4 regions of the Pseudarthrobacter sp. IC2-21 genome follow, and region 2 is predicted to be linked to each of the others. Evidence: riboswitches for the same ligand, from Rfam matches in the RefSeq annotation. Region 2 holds a riboswitch; each other region holds the start of a gene.
The links. Region 2 has a riboswitch for S-adenosylmethionine ahead of metX (homoserine O-acetyltransferase MetX). Riboswitches for the same ligand answer to the same signal wherever they lie in the genome.
Positions count from the first base shown of each region.

Region 1: linked by a shared signal. The riboswitch ahead of SBP01_RS18100 (DUF1737 domain-containing protein) and the one ahead of metX (homoserine O-acetyltransferase MetX) in region 2 are both predicted to bind S-adenosylmethionine.
Region 3: linked by a shared signal. The riboswitch ahead of SBP01_RS02595 (methionine ABC transporter ATP-binding protein) and the one ahead of metX (homoserine O-acetyltransferase MetX) in region 2 are both predicted to bind S-adenosylmethionine.
Region 4: linked by a shared signal. The riboswitch ahead of SBP01_RS02525 (cobalamin-independent methionine synthase II family protein) and the one ahead of metX (homoserine O-acetyltransferase MetX) in region 2 are both predicted to bind S-adenosylmethionine.

Region 1 covers NZ_CP139145.1:3,906,640-3,909,841, reverse strand. The annotation lists gene SBP01_RS18110 (O-succinylhomoserine sulfhydrylase) at 1-634, opposite strand, end outside; gene SBP01_RS18105 (rhodanese-like domain-containing protein) at 635-1,045, opposite strand; gene SBP01_RS18100 (DUF1737 domain-containing protein) at 1,042-1,317, opposite strand; SAM riboswitch class IV at 1,330-1,444, opposite strand; gene SBP01_RS18095 (hypothetical protein) at 1,551-2,045, shown strand; gene opgC (OpgC domain-containing protein) at 2,164-3,202, shown strand, end outside.
Region 2 covers NZ_CP139145.1:1,410,882-1,414,083, forward strand. The annotation lists gene SBP01_RS06425 (bifunctional o-acetylhomoserine/o-acetylserine sulfhydrylase) at 1-1,094, shown strand, start outside; SAM riboswitch class IV at 1,175-1,289, shown strand; gene metX (homoserine O-acetyltransferase MetX) at 1,303-2,418, shown strand; gene SBP01_RS06435 (hypothetical protein) at 2,482-3,039, opposite strand; gene SBP01_RS06440 (SGNH/GDSL hydrolase family protein) at 3,085-3,202, opposite strand, start outside.
Region 3 covers NZ_CP139145.1:547,299-550,500, forward strand. The annotation lists gene SBP01_RS02590 (isopenicillin N synthase family dioxygenase) at 1-945, opposite strand, end outside; SAM riboswitch class I at 1,067-1,158, shown strand; gene SBP01_RS02595 (methionine ABC transporter ATP-binding protein) at 1,295-2,095, shown strand; gene SBP01_RS02600 (methionine ABC transporter permease) at 2,088-2,753, shown strand; gene SBP01_RS02605 (LLM class flavin-dependent oxidoreductase) at 2,799-3,202, shown strand, end outside.
Region 4 covers NZ_CP139145.1:533,345-536,546, forward strand. The annotation lists gene SBP01_RS02525 (cobalamin-independent methionine synthase II family protein) at 38-1,246, opposite strand; SAM riboswitch class I at 1,257-1,358, opposite strand; gene SBP01_RS02530 (adenylosuccinate synthase) at 1,617-2,906, shown strand; gene SBP01_RS02535 (YegP family protein) at 3,142-3,202, shown strand, end outside.

The sequences.
Region 1 (3,202 bases), 1.8 Mb from region 2:
TGGTGCCGGAGTAGACAATCACGTCAGCGCCCAGCTGCCCGCAGCGCTGCAGCAACGGGGTGGCGAAGACGTTGTCCACCACCACGGTGGCACCCGCCGCGTGCGCCAGCTCGCTGACCGCGGCGATGTCCACGATTTCCTGCATGGGGTTGGACGGCGATTCGAAGAACACCGCCGTCGTCGGCTCGGCAAGCGCCGCCCGCCACTGCTCCAGGTCCGGGCCGTCCACGAACACCGTCTCCACGCCCCAGCGGGGCAGAATCTCATTCAGGATCACAAAGCATGAACCGAACAGCGAGCGGGCGGCAACAACCCGGTCACCGGCAGCCAGCAGGGCACCCAGGGCGGTGAACACCGCTGACATGCCCGACGCCGTCGCGAAGCATGCCTCGGTGCCCTCCAAAAGCCGGAGGCGTTCCTGGAACGTGGCCACCGTGGGGTTGCCGTAGCGGGAGTAGACAAACCGTTCATCCTCGCCGGTGAACGCGCGCTCGGCGGCGGCGGCGGACTCGTAGACGAAACCCGAGTTCAGGAAGATCGGCTCGGTGGTTTCCTGGAACTGCGTGCGGTCCAAACCGCCGCGGACCGCCTGGGTGTCGGGGCTCCAGCCGGCAGCTTCGTCGTTGAAAGTCATTTATTTGCTTCCGAGGTTGGTGGGCAGGCCGCGGTTTTTCCAGCCGTTGACCGTGCGCCCGCCGTAGCGGTCCGGCTCGCCTTCGAAGCCCTCGAGGACGTTGTAGGAGGTGAATCCGGCCTGCGTGGCGGCAAGGGCGGCGGCGATGGAGCGCTGGCCGGAGCGGCAGAGGAAAACCAGTTCGGTGCTGGTGTCCTCCGGCGCCTGCTGCTTCAGCTGGTCAACAAAATCCGGATTGGGAATCCCGCCCGGGAAGGTCCACGGGATGAAGAGGGGATCGTTTTCGGTCGCCTTTGTGTCCGGGATGCCGATGTGCGCCCATTCGCCCTCAGTGCGGACATCCACCAGGATGGCGCCCTGTTCCAGTTTGGTCCAGGCCTCCTGCGGCGTGAGGTCTCCGGCGTAGCTCATGCGTGGCCCTCGCCGTCGAACTCAAGATCGTCGCCCGCCTCGAGATCCTCCACGGCGGTGGCGACGGCGGCATCCGCACTGGCGATGGCCGCCGGAAGGATGAGGGCCTGGGCAACGATCACGGCGGTGCCGTTGAACGTCGCGGCCGGGCTGCCGTGCAGGACGTACCCCTCGGCGAGGGCGGCGGAAATCCGCTCACAGAAGGTGCGGTCGTCCGTGCCGGTGATGAGCCGGTAGGACAGTTTTTCCTCGGGAACAGGTGCGTCGGACACGACGATCTCCTTCTTTCACGCTTGCAGCTCGAATGGGTCGATATGCCGAGTATTCACCTGAGGCACCCCGCCGCGATAGGAGGGTTGCCGACCGGCCAGTCAGGGCTTGGCACCGGTTCTCATTACTCCCCAAAAACGTAACACCCGGCCCGGCCCGCCGCACGGCCGCCGGCGTCATGTTCCGTAACCAACACGTGCTTCCATCCGCCGCTACCGGGCACAACAATCGGACCATGGGCAAAGACCGGGGGAATCGCCTGACCGTCGCGTGGCCGCGCCTCATCACCGTGGTGCTGTGTGCCGCGATTCTCACGGCCGCCCTCAACAGCTGCCGGAACGTTGTGGCACCGCCGCCGTGCATGCCGCCCGCGTTCACGGTGATTCCGGCGGAAGTGAAACCTGGGGACAGGGTGACGGTCAGCGCCCCGGACGCCGGCTGTGATGCGCGCTACGGCCAGGCTGCCCGGGTCCGGGTGGAACTGCTGAACGCGGCCGGCACGCCCGTGCTGGATGAGCTCGCCCCCATGACCGACGACGGCGGCTTCACTTTGGTGTTCACCGTCCCGGCAGACATGTCCCCGGGGGAAGCCGGCGTCACCGCGTATCCGTACAACCTGGATTGGTGCGATGACACCGGAGTCAACAACCGGGCGGCCGCGGGGCCGCCGACCCTTGTCCGGGTCTCCTGCGCCCAGCGCCTGGTGCCGCTGGTGATCCTGGCCGGCTGATTCGGGCGGCGTTGACCGGGCGGCGTTGATAGGGCACTGCCTGCGAACACCGATAGAGTTCTCGCGGTGGCAGCGGCCGCCAATTACATGACCGTCCGGGGGGAAGGTTCACACCAGCATGCCTACAGCCACCACACTTTGGCGCGTGCCGCCGTCGGACATCCGGAGGCGCCGCCCGCTGTTGGCGGCGCTCCTCGCGGCACTCTTCCTCCTGGTAAGCCTGGCACCCGCGGGCGCAGCGAACGCGGCCGAGCCGGAGCCGGCGAAGGGCAAGCCCCTGCTGGGGGCCGTCCTGGAGTGGGGCGAGGACTCAGCGCAAAGGTTTGCCGAGCGGCTTGGTGCTGCACCGGCCCTGCTGGGGCACGAGATCTCCCTGCCTGTGGGGCCCGGCGAGGAACAGGACATCCGCGAGTCCCTCGGCCAGGCCGCTGGCCAGGGTTCCCACGCGATTCTCACGGTGCGGCCCACCGCAGCACTGGACCAGGTGGACGCGGCCGCCGCCAAAAACTTCGCCGCCAAGGTGGGGGACCTGACGGCTGGCTTCAAAGGCGCCGTCCTGATCCGGTTCGCCCCGGACATGAACTCCAGCTGGGTGGAGTGGGGCCAGCAGCCGGCCGCCTACAAGACGGCTTTCCGGAACGTTGCCGCGGCGTTCAAAACGGCGGACGACGCCGGCACGGTCATGGTGTGGCAGCCGTACCTTGGGCGGGACTACCCCTTTGAACGGCGCCGGAACGCTCCCGCCCCCGGGTCCGAGGGTTTTGCCCTGCTGGACACCAACGGCGACGGAAACTGGAACGGCGCGGATTCCGCGTACGCGCCGTACTACCCCGGCGATGACGTGGTGGAGTGGGTGGGGCTCACCGCCTATCACGACGACACCGGCGGCAACTCGGCCGTGAACACCGTCCCCGCTGCCGGCGAGCTGTCCGCGATGCTGACGCAATCCGGCAATGAGAATTTCTACGCCGCCTACGCCGCCGGGCGGAACAAACCCATGCTCCTCCAGACAGCGGCCTTCTACAGCCCGGCCGCGGGCGGCGCCGCGGAATCCGACATCAAGACATCCTGGTGGGACCAAACCCTGGCCGCCGCCACCTCCGCTGAGTTCGCACGCATGGCGGCAGTCGTCTGGGATGAGCGGACCAGCACGCGGG
Region 2 (3,202 bases):
AAACCTTTGCCATCCTGAACATCGCCGAAGCCGGGGACCACGTGGTGGCCAGCCCGAGCCTTTACGGCGGCACCTATAACCTGCTGGCGCACACCCTGAAGAAGTTCGGCATCTCCGTCACGTTTGTGGCGGACCCGGACAACCTGGAGCAGTGGCGCGATGCCGTGCAGCCGAACACCAAGCTGTTCTTCGCGGAGGTGGTCTCCAACCCGCGCCAGGACGTCCTGGACCTTGAAGGGGTCTCGAAGGCTGCACATGAGGCGGGTGTGCCGCTGATCGTGGACAACACCCTCTCCACGCCATACCTGATCCGCCCGCTGGAGTGGGGCGCTGATATTGTGGTTCACTCCGCCACCAAGTACCTGGGCGGCCACGGCTCAGCCATCGCCGGGGTGATTGTGGACTCAGGCAATTTTGACTTCGGCAAGGACCCGGAGCGGTTCCCCGGATTCAACACCCCGGATCCCACCTACAACGGTCTGGTTTACGCCCGCGATCTTGGTGCGGACGGAGCGCTCGGCGCCAACCTGTCCTACATCCTGAAGGCCCGGGTCCAGCTGCTTCGCGACCTGGGCTCCGCGGTGTCCCCGTTCAACGCCTTCCTTATTGCGCAGGGGCTGGAAACCCTGAGCCTGAGGGTGGAACGGCATGTGGCGAACGCCGTGGAGGTGGCCCGCTGGCTCGAGGCGCGGGACGACGTCGAATCGGTGGCTTACGCGGGCCTCCCGTCCAGCCCCTGGTACCAGCGGGGACTCAAATACGGTCCCAAGGGCACCGGCGCCGTGGTCGGGTTCAGCCTGGCAGGCGGGGCTGAGGCAGGCAAACGCTTCGTGGATGCGCTGGAACTCCACTCCCACGTGGCGAACATCGGAGACGTCCGCTCGCTGGTGATCCACCCGGCTTCCACCACGCACAGCCAGCTCTCGGCCGAGCAGCAGGCTATCGCCGGTGTCACGCCGGGGCTGGTCCGTCTGTCTGTGGGCATCGAGCACATCGATGACATCATCGCCGACCTCGAAGCCGGGTTCCGGGCAGCCAAGGCGGCGGACAAATCCACCGGACCCGTTTCGGATGCGGCAGCCGGCCAGCAGTAACCGGCGCGCGAGTCAATCCGTGAAGTCATAACCGGTCACACGCTTAGCCTTAGCCGGGGCTGTTTCGTACACTCGAACCAGGTCATGAGTGCCAGCGACAGCCCCGGCTTGCTGGCCGGCAACCCTCTTCCGTGGTGGGGTGCCCCGGGTGAAGACCTGGCCAGCCGGTCAATTGACGGCGGGCAAGCGCGTAGAAGAGGTCCATTCCATGACGATCACCATCTCCCGAACGGCCGCTCCCGGAAACGGCGTGGTCCGCTATGCAAACATCGGTGGCCTGGAGCTCGAAGCCGGCGGTTACCTGCCGGACGTCACCCTGGCCTATGAAACGTGGGGCACGCTGAACGCGGACCGCTCCAACGCGGTCCTGATCGAGCACGCCCTGACCGGAAGCACCCACGTGACCCGCGGCGACAGTGACGAGCCCGGCTGGTGGGAGCAGCTGGCCGGACCGGGCGCGCCGGTGGACACGGACCGGTTCTTTGTGGTGTCCATCAACATGGTGGGCGGGTGCTACGGCTCCACCGGCCCGTCGTCCGCCGCTCCGGACGGAAAACCCTGGGGGTCCCGGTTTCCGCTGGTGACCCTGCGGGATTCCACGGCCGCCGAGGCCCGGCTGGCCGATCAGCTGGGCATCCATAGCTGGTTTGCGGTGCTGGGCGGCTCCATGGGCGGGGCCCGCGCCCTGGAATGGGCGGTCACTTTTCCGGAACGGGTGCAGCGCTGCGCCGTCATCTCGGTGGGGGCCGCGAGCACGGCCGAACAGATTGCCTTCGCCCAGGCCCAAACCCTCGCCATCCGCCAGGACGTCAACTTCAACGACGGCGACTATTACGGCGGCCCGCTCCCTGAGGACGGCCTCGCCCTGGCAAGGCGCATTGCGCACATCACGTACCGTTCCGCAGCGGAATTTGACGGCCGGTTCGGGCGCTCCGCGCAGGTCCCCGAATCACCGTTCAAGGCCGCGGCGCTGGGGGAGCGCGGCCGCTACCAGGTGGAAAGCTACCTGGACCACCAGGGCCGGAAGCTGGTGAGCAGGTTCGATGCGAACAGTTACATCGCGATCACCGATGCCCTGATGAGCCACGATATCACCCGCGGGCGGGGTTCCCTGGACGAGGCCCTGGGACGGGCGACCGCCAGGTTCTTTGTGGCTGCCGTGGACAGCGACCGTCTCTACTTCCCGTCCCAGTCCCACGAGCTGGCGGCAGCGCTGCCCGGGGACGTTGCCGTGCACGTCATCGAAGCCCCCATCGGCCACGACGGCTTCCTGACCGAGATAGGCCAGCTCGGCAGCCAGCTGCGGAGCACGTTCCTGGTCTAGCCACGTTCCTGGTCTGGCACGTTCCTGGTCTGGCCGGGACCTAAGCGGTCCGGGCCTTCAGGATTAGCCGTTCATGATGTCGGAGCGGCGCTTCATGTAGTCCTCCATGGCCAGCTCGCCGTTACTGTACTGCTGGTCCAGTTCCGCGAGCTTACGCGCGCGGTAACCCTGCGGGGCCGACGGCGGCGGGGGAGTCGCCGGGGCAGCCGGCGCCTTCGGTGCCTCTCCGTACTGCTGCGGCTGACCATAATCCTGGGGCCGGCCGAACTGCTGGGGCTGGCCATAATCCTGTGGCTGACCATACGGCGGGAACTGCTGACCATACGGCGGGAACTGCTGGTTGGCGGGCGGGACCGGCTGCATCGGCGGCAGCGGCTCGCCGGGCGGGAGGGGCTGCGAACTCATGATCTCGCGGTAGCCGCCACTCATGTAGTCCTGCTGTGTGTAGCCGTCGCGGGGCTCCCGGCTTTGCGGACCGGGAAACTGGCCCGGATATTGCCCCGGGTAGCCGCCGGAGAAGCCCTGCCCTTGGTTTCGTTTGTTGACGGACTTCCGGTACATCCGCATCGCCATCGGCACCACGAACGACAGGATGATGATCCAGAAAAACAAGCTGTTCACGGGGTAGCGCCTCTCATATGTGTCCCTCCAGCTTAAGCCCCCGGTTCAGCGGCGCGCCCCGGTGGCGGTGCCCAGCGGGCCTTCACCGGAACCCAGCGGAACCCCCGGGCCGAAGACGGGTCCCGGCGTCGGGCGTTTTGCCGTGATGCCATCCCCGGAGGAG
Region 3 (3,202 bases), 860 kb from region 2:
CGAGGCGAGCAGCGGGTTGTTCGGATCGTCTGAGACTCCGCGTGCCTGTGCCTTCAGTTCGGGTGGCAGCGGCACCGGGTCGATCACGGCGTCCAGCCGCGGGGACCAGAAGAACGGGACGGAGTAGCGGTCCACCCCCGGCGGCGGCGCCTGCACCCGGTGGATGGTGGCGGCCAGGTACCCTTCGGTGGCCACCTCGAGCATCTCACCCAGGTTCACCACCAGCGCGCCCGGAATAGGCTCAACGGGCGCCCATTCGGTGGTTCCCGGCGGGAGTACTTCGAGCCCGCCCACGTCGTCCTGGAGCAGGAGGGTGACAAAACCGTAGTCGGCGTGGGAGCCCACACCCTGATCGCCGGCCGCTTCCACCACACCGCCAACGTAGTGCACCAGCTTGCCCATCCAGGCGGGTTCGTCACCGAAGGGCTCATCGAAGTGGTCCTCGGGCAAGCCGAGGGCCACGGCGATGCCGCGCAGGAGCTCCATGCCCACCTCGGACATCAGCTCGGCCCAGGCCATGGCTGCCGGCTTAAGCTCCGGCATTGCCTCATCCGGCCACAGATTGTGGCCCTGCAGCAGCCAGTAGGGCTGGTCTGCAGGGTAGTCGTGGACGGGTTCCCGCTCGGGGGAGTAGTCGATCTGCTCGCGGGCGTCCGCCCTGCCCTGGGTGACTTCGGTGCCCATCCTGGTGTAGCCCCGGAAATGTGGGGAGAGCCTGTTATCCAGCTTCATCCGTTCCTCGAGGGGCAGGTCGAAGAAGCGCTTGATGAGGGCCAGGAGCTCCTCGGCCTGGCCGGGCGCGGCTCCGTATCCGGTGATTTGGAAGAACCCCACGTTGTGGGCAGCATCCCGCAACTGGTCAATGAACTCGGGACTGAACGAACCGTACGGCTGGCGGGCGGCGCTCATGTCCAGAACGGGGATGGTTGCCTGATCGGGTGACATCTTCGCAGACTAGCACCGGCCGGCTCCCCGTGGGCACCCCACATTGAGTTGGGTGTCGTCGCCTTACGCCTTGTGACATTTAGTTTTTCATCCGGTGCCGCGTGTGCCAGATTCGTTGCTGTAACCATCTCGAGCGGCTGAGAGACCTGGCTCTGTGACGCCGCAGCAACCCCCTTCATTTGAAGACGGTGCTACTGCCAGGACCGATGGAGAACCTCAGTGTTCCCGGCCCTTGGGCTGCGCAAGCGACCCCGGGTTCCGGGCTGCGAAGGTTTCCTCGGGTTATCCCGGAGGAATTCATGAACGTACAGACCGGCAGCCGCGCGGCAGCCCCATCAGGTGATGACCTGTGATTGAGATCCAGAACGTCAGCACCTCCTTTGACTCTCCCAACGGACGTTTCACCGCCGTTGATGATGTCAGCCTCCACATCCAGCGGGGCACCATCCAGGGCATCATCGGGTTCTCCGGGGCGGGAAAGTCCACGCTGCTCAGGAACATCAACCTCCTGGAGCGCCCCACGTCAGGCCGCGTCCTGGTGGACGGCGTTGACCTCCTGACCTTGTCCGATGCCGAGCTGCGCACCAAGCGGCACCACATCGGGATGATCTTCCAGCACTTCAACCTGCTCAACAACCTCACTGCGCAGGAGAACGTTGAGCTTTCCCTGAAGTTCGCCGGCATCGGAAAGTCCGAGCGCCGCCGTCGGGCTGCCGAAACCCTGGAGATCGTGGACCTTAGCGACAAGGCCGGAACGTACCCGGCCAAACTGTCCGGCGGCCAGAAGCAGCGCGTGGCCATTGCCCGCGCCCTTGCCACCGAACCCAAGGTGCTGCTCTGCGATGAGCCGACGTCGGCAGTTGACCCTCGTACAACGGCCTCTGTCCTGCAGTACCTCGCTGATGTAAATGCCGAATTCGGCATCACGATTGTGGTGGTCACCCACGAAATGAACGTCATCAAGGCCATCGCGGACAACGTTGCCGTGATGGAAGAGGGCCGGGTTGTGGAGCAGTTCGACCTTAGCGAGCTGCAGCGCCCGGGTTTCCACCCGGCCACCCAGAGCGGCCGGTACCTGATCTCTGACGAGATCCAGCTCGACCGTTCCGCCCACGCGACCGCCGCCTCGGAAGGCCTGCTCAATGTTTGACCGCATCCTTGAAGTCCTGCCCGAAATCGGTGTGGCCATGGGCCAGACCCTCACCATGCTCCTGGTGGCCATTCCGCTGGCGGTGCTCCTCGGCACACCCCTGGGCGTGCTGCTTTACACCATCGGGCCCAACGGGCTGAAGCACCGCCCCAGGCTGCACCGCATCCTGGACGGGCTGGTCAACCTGATCCGGTCCTTTCCGTTCCTGATCCTGCTGATTGCCATCATCCCCGTCACCAGGTTCATCGTGGGCACCACCATCGGCACGGCCGCCGTCATTGTCCCGCTGACCATCAACGCCATTCCCTACTTCGCCCGTTTTGTGGAACAAAACCTCAGCCAGCTGGGCAGCGGCGTGGTGGAGGCGGCCCGGTCGATGGGCGCCAGCCGGTCCCAGATCGTCCGGGATGTCCTCATTGTGGAGGCCAAGCCCGGGCTGGTCAGCTCCATCACCATCATGACCGTCAGCTTCATCTCCTACTCGGCAATGGCCGGCCTGGTGGGCGGCGGCGGGATCGGCGATTTCGCTATCCGCTACGGGTACTACCGCTACGAAACACCGCTGATGATCACCGCCATTGTGCTGATGATCCTGCTGGTCACCATCGTCCAGCTGGGCGGCTCCTACATTGCACGGCGCCTGGACAAGCGGCTCTGATCCTGCCCGGCGTCCGCACACCCACTTCTTCCGGAAGGCACCCCCATGACTTCAACACCCAGTACCCGCTTCGACGGACCCCGCCCACGCCTGCTGATCAGCGCGTTCGTGATGAACACGACCAGCCACATCATGGGCGGCCAGTGGCGGCGCCCGGAGGCGCAGCAGCACCGGTTCAACGAGCTGCCGCTGTGGCTCGACCTGGCCCGCCAGCTCGAAGACGCCAAGTTTGATGCGATCTTCTTCGCCGACGTCGTGGGCCTGTACGGCGATTACGACGGCGGGTGGGCGTCGCTGCTGAAAAAGGGCATCCAGGTGCCCTCCAACGATCCCCTGATCCTGCTGTCCGCACTCGCCACCGGGACGCAGGAGATTGGACTGGCTGCCACCTCGTCCGTCATCCAGAGCCATCCGTTCCAGTTCGCCCGGCAGATGTCCACGCTGGACCA
Region 4 (3,202 bases), 880 kb from region 2:
GTGGACGGCGCCCGGCGGGTGGTAAGCGGTCAGGAACCTACCAGAGCCGTTTGGTGGCGCGGCGGGCGCCCTCCCCAAGGGCTTCCAGCTTGGCCACGGCAATCTGCGGATGGACCCGGCCGCCCAGCCCGCAGTCGGTGGACGCGATGACGCTTTCCCGGCCGACCAGTTCGGCGAAACGGACAATCCGGTCGGCCACGAGGTCAGGGTGCTCCACGACGTTGGTGGCGTGGGACACCACGCCGGGAATGATGGCCTTGCCTTCCGGGAGCTTGGTGTCCTCCCAGATGCGCCATTCGTGTTCATGGCGGACATTGGCTGCTTCGAAAGAGTACGCTCCTGCGTTCACCTGCAGCACCGAGCCGATGATGTCCGCAAAAGGAATGTCGGTAGTGTGCGGTCCGTGCCACGAACCCCAGCAGACGTGCAGCCGGATCTGTTCTTCGGGCAGGCCGCGGAGGGCCCAGTTGGTGGCCTCGACGCGCAGTTGGATGAATTTGAGGTAATCCTCCAGCGACGGTTCAGGGTTGATCTGGTCCCAGCTCTCGGCCAACGACGGGTCATCCAGCTGGACCGTCAGGCCCGCATCGATGATCGCCTTGTACTCTTCCCGCATCGCGTCCGCGCACGCGTAGACCAGTTCCTCGTCGGTCTTGTAGTACTCGTTGGACACCCGGGCGCAGGAGCCCGGAGAGAGCGACGCCACAAAACCGTCAGAAAGGCCTGCGGCAGCAAGCCCTGCCTTCAGGTTGGCGACGTCCGAGGCCACCAGGTCCTGGCCGGTGTACGTCAACGGAGCAACTATCTTGGGCTGTGCGACGCTCTTGCGGTGGGACAGGATGCCTGAGGAGGGGTCGTTATAGGCATCGTTGAACTTCTTCCGGTCCCGCCGGTCCGGGAAGGACGTGAGCACAATATTGCCGGGCGAGGACCGGTGAACCTCGGCGTCAGCCCAGCGGTCCACGTTGGTCGGCTCCAGGCCCCCCAAGCGGGAGAACGAGTAATTCCACCAGGCGCCGTAGTCCACCGTGCTGGACATGGCATGCCCGTATTCCCCGTCGTTCGGGATATCAATGCCGAGGTCCTTCTGCCGCTGGACCACGTCCACGACCGAGGATTTCAGGAGCTCCAGGAATTCCGGCGTGACCCCGCTGGACTCCTTGGCCTCATTTGCCGCAATCAGCTCAGGGGTGCGGGGCAAAGAACCTGCATGGGTCACGCGGACGTGGTCAGTGTTCAGGGGCATGGAAGCTTCCTTTCCATCGGTCCTGGCAGTAGCACCTCCGCGGACAGCAACGCCGCCCCCGAGGTTGCTGCGGTGTCAACGAGCCAGGTCTCTCGGCCGCTCCGGATGGGTTCTCCCACTTAATTCGATCTGACGGCCCTCGGCAAGTCGTCCCGGCTATATGTCGATTGTGTCTTCCTGCCGGTCCCCCCGGGCCGGACGGGGGGACAAAGTCCGTCATCGGCTAAACTTGGGTGGTAAGGGCCCCGGAACTCTTGCGTTTGCGTCGCCTCCCGGCGGACAGCACCTGAAACTTCGGGGCATTCTCATGTACGGCGCTGAGCCCTGGTAATCCCTCCGGGACCGGCCCGAAAGAATGGGGGAGGATCCCATGCCAGCAATCGTGATCGTAGGAGCCCAGTGGGGCGACGAAGGAAAAGGCAAAGCAACCGACCTTCTAGGCGGGCGTGTTGACTACGTCGTGAAGCCCAACGGCGGCAACAACGCCGGGCACACCGTCGTCGTAGGCGGTGAGAAGTACGAGCTCAAGCTCCTTCCGGCCGGAATCCTGAGCCCCAACGCGGTTCCGATCATCGGCAACGGCTGCGTGGTGAACCTTGAGGCCCTCTTCCAGGAAATCGACGGCCTGGAGGCCCGGGGCGCGGACACCTCCAAGCTCCGGGTTTCCGCCAACGCCCACCTGGTTGCGCCCTATCACCAGGTGCTGGACAAGGTGACCGAGCGTTTCCTCGGCAGCCGCGCCATCGGCACCACCGGCCGCGGCATCGGCCCTGCCTACATGGACAAGGTGGCCCGCCTGGGCATCCGGGTCCAGGACGTCTTTGACGAGTCGATCCTCCGCCAGAAGGTGGAGGGCTCACTGCGCCAGAAGAATGAACTGCTGGTCAAGGTGTACAACCGCCGCGACATCGAGGTGGAAGAGATTGTCAGCTACTTCCTCTCCTTTGCCGAGCGCCTGCGTCCCCTGGTCATCGACAGCACCCTGGTCCTCAACAACGCCCTGGACGAGGGCAAAGTGGTTCTGATGGAAGGCGGCCAGGCAACCTTCCTGGACGTGGACCACGGCACCTACCCCTTTGTCACCTCCTCCAACCCGACTGCCGGCGGCGCGTCCGTTGGCTCGGGCATCGGCCCCACCCGCATCTCGCGGTCCATCGGCATCATCAAGGCCTACACCACCCGCGTCGGTGCCGGTCCGTTCCCCACGGAGCTCTTCGACGAGATGGGGATGTACCTGCAGAAGACCGGCGGCGAGTTCGGCGTGAACACCGGACGGCCGCGCCGCTGCGGCTGGTACGACGCCGTGCTGGCCCGCCACGCATCCCGCGTCAACGGCTTCACGGACTACTTCGTCACCAAGCTGGACGTCCTCACCGGCATTGAGCAAATCCCGGTCTGCGTGGCGTATGACGTTGACGGCATCCGCCACGACGAAATGCCCATGACCCAGACCGAGTTCCACCATGCTGTGCCGATCTTCGAGTACTTCGACGGCTGGACCGAGGACATCACCGGCGCCCGGACCCTGGAGGACCTCCCGGAGAACGCCCGCAACTACGTGCTGGCCCTGGAAAAGCTCTCCGGCACCCGCTTCTCCGCAATCGGCGTTGGCCCGGACCGTGACCAGACCATCGTGGTCCACGACCTCATCAACGACTGACACGTGGGCCCACGCTACCGAGGGGCCCCAATCGAGCTTGCGGGATTGGGGAGGTAGCGGGGAGGACGTTCGACGGCGGCGGGTCACCCTGAGGGGTGGTCCGCCGCCGTCGTTGTGTGTGGATGGATGCAATTTACACAGGGTTAACGGTGCCGGTCTTGTGAGGGTGCAGCCGCGGCCAGCAGACTTTTTAACACGGAATGACCCAATCAGCACGAACCGGAAGGATGTTGTCATGGCCGGCATGTTTGAGGTTTTTCTCGATGCGGACTCACAATTCCGGTTCAGGCTCAAGG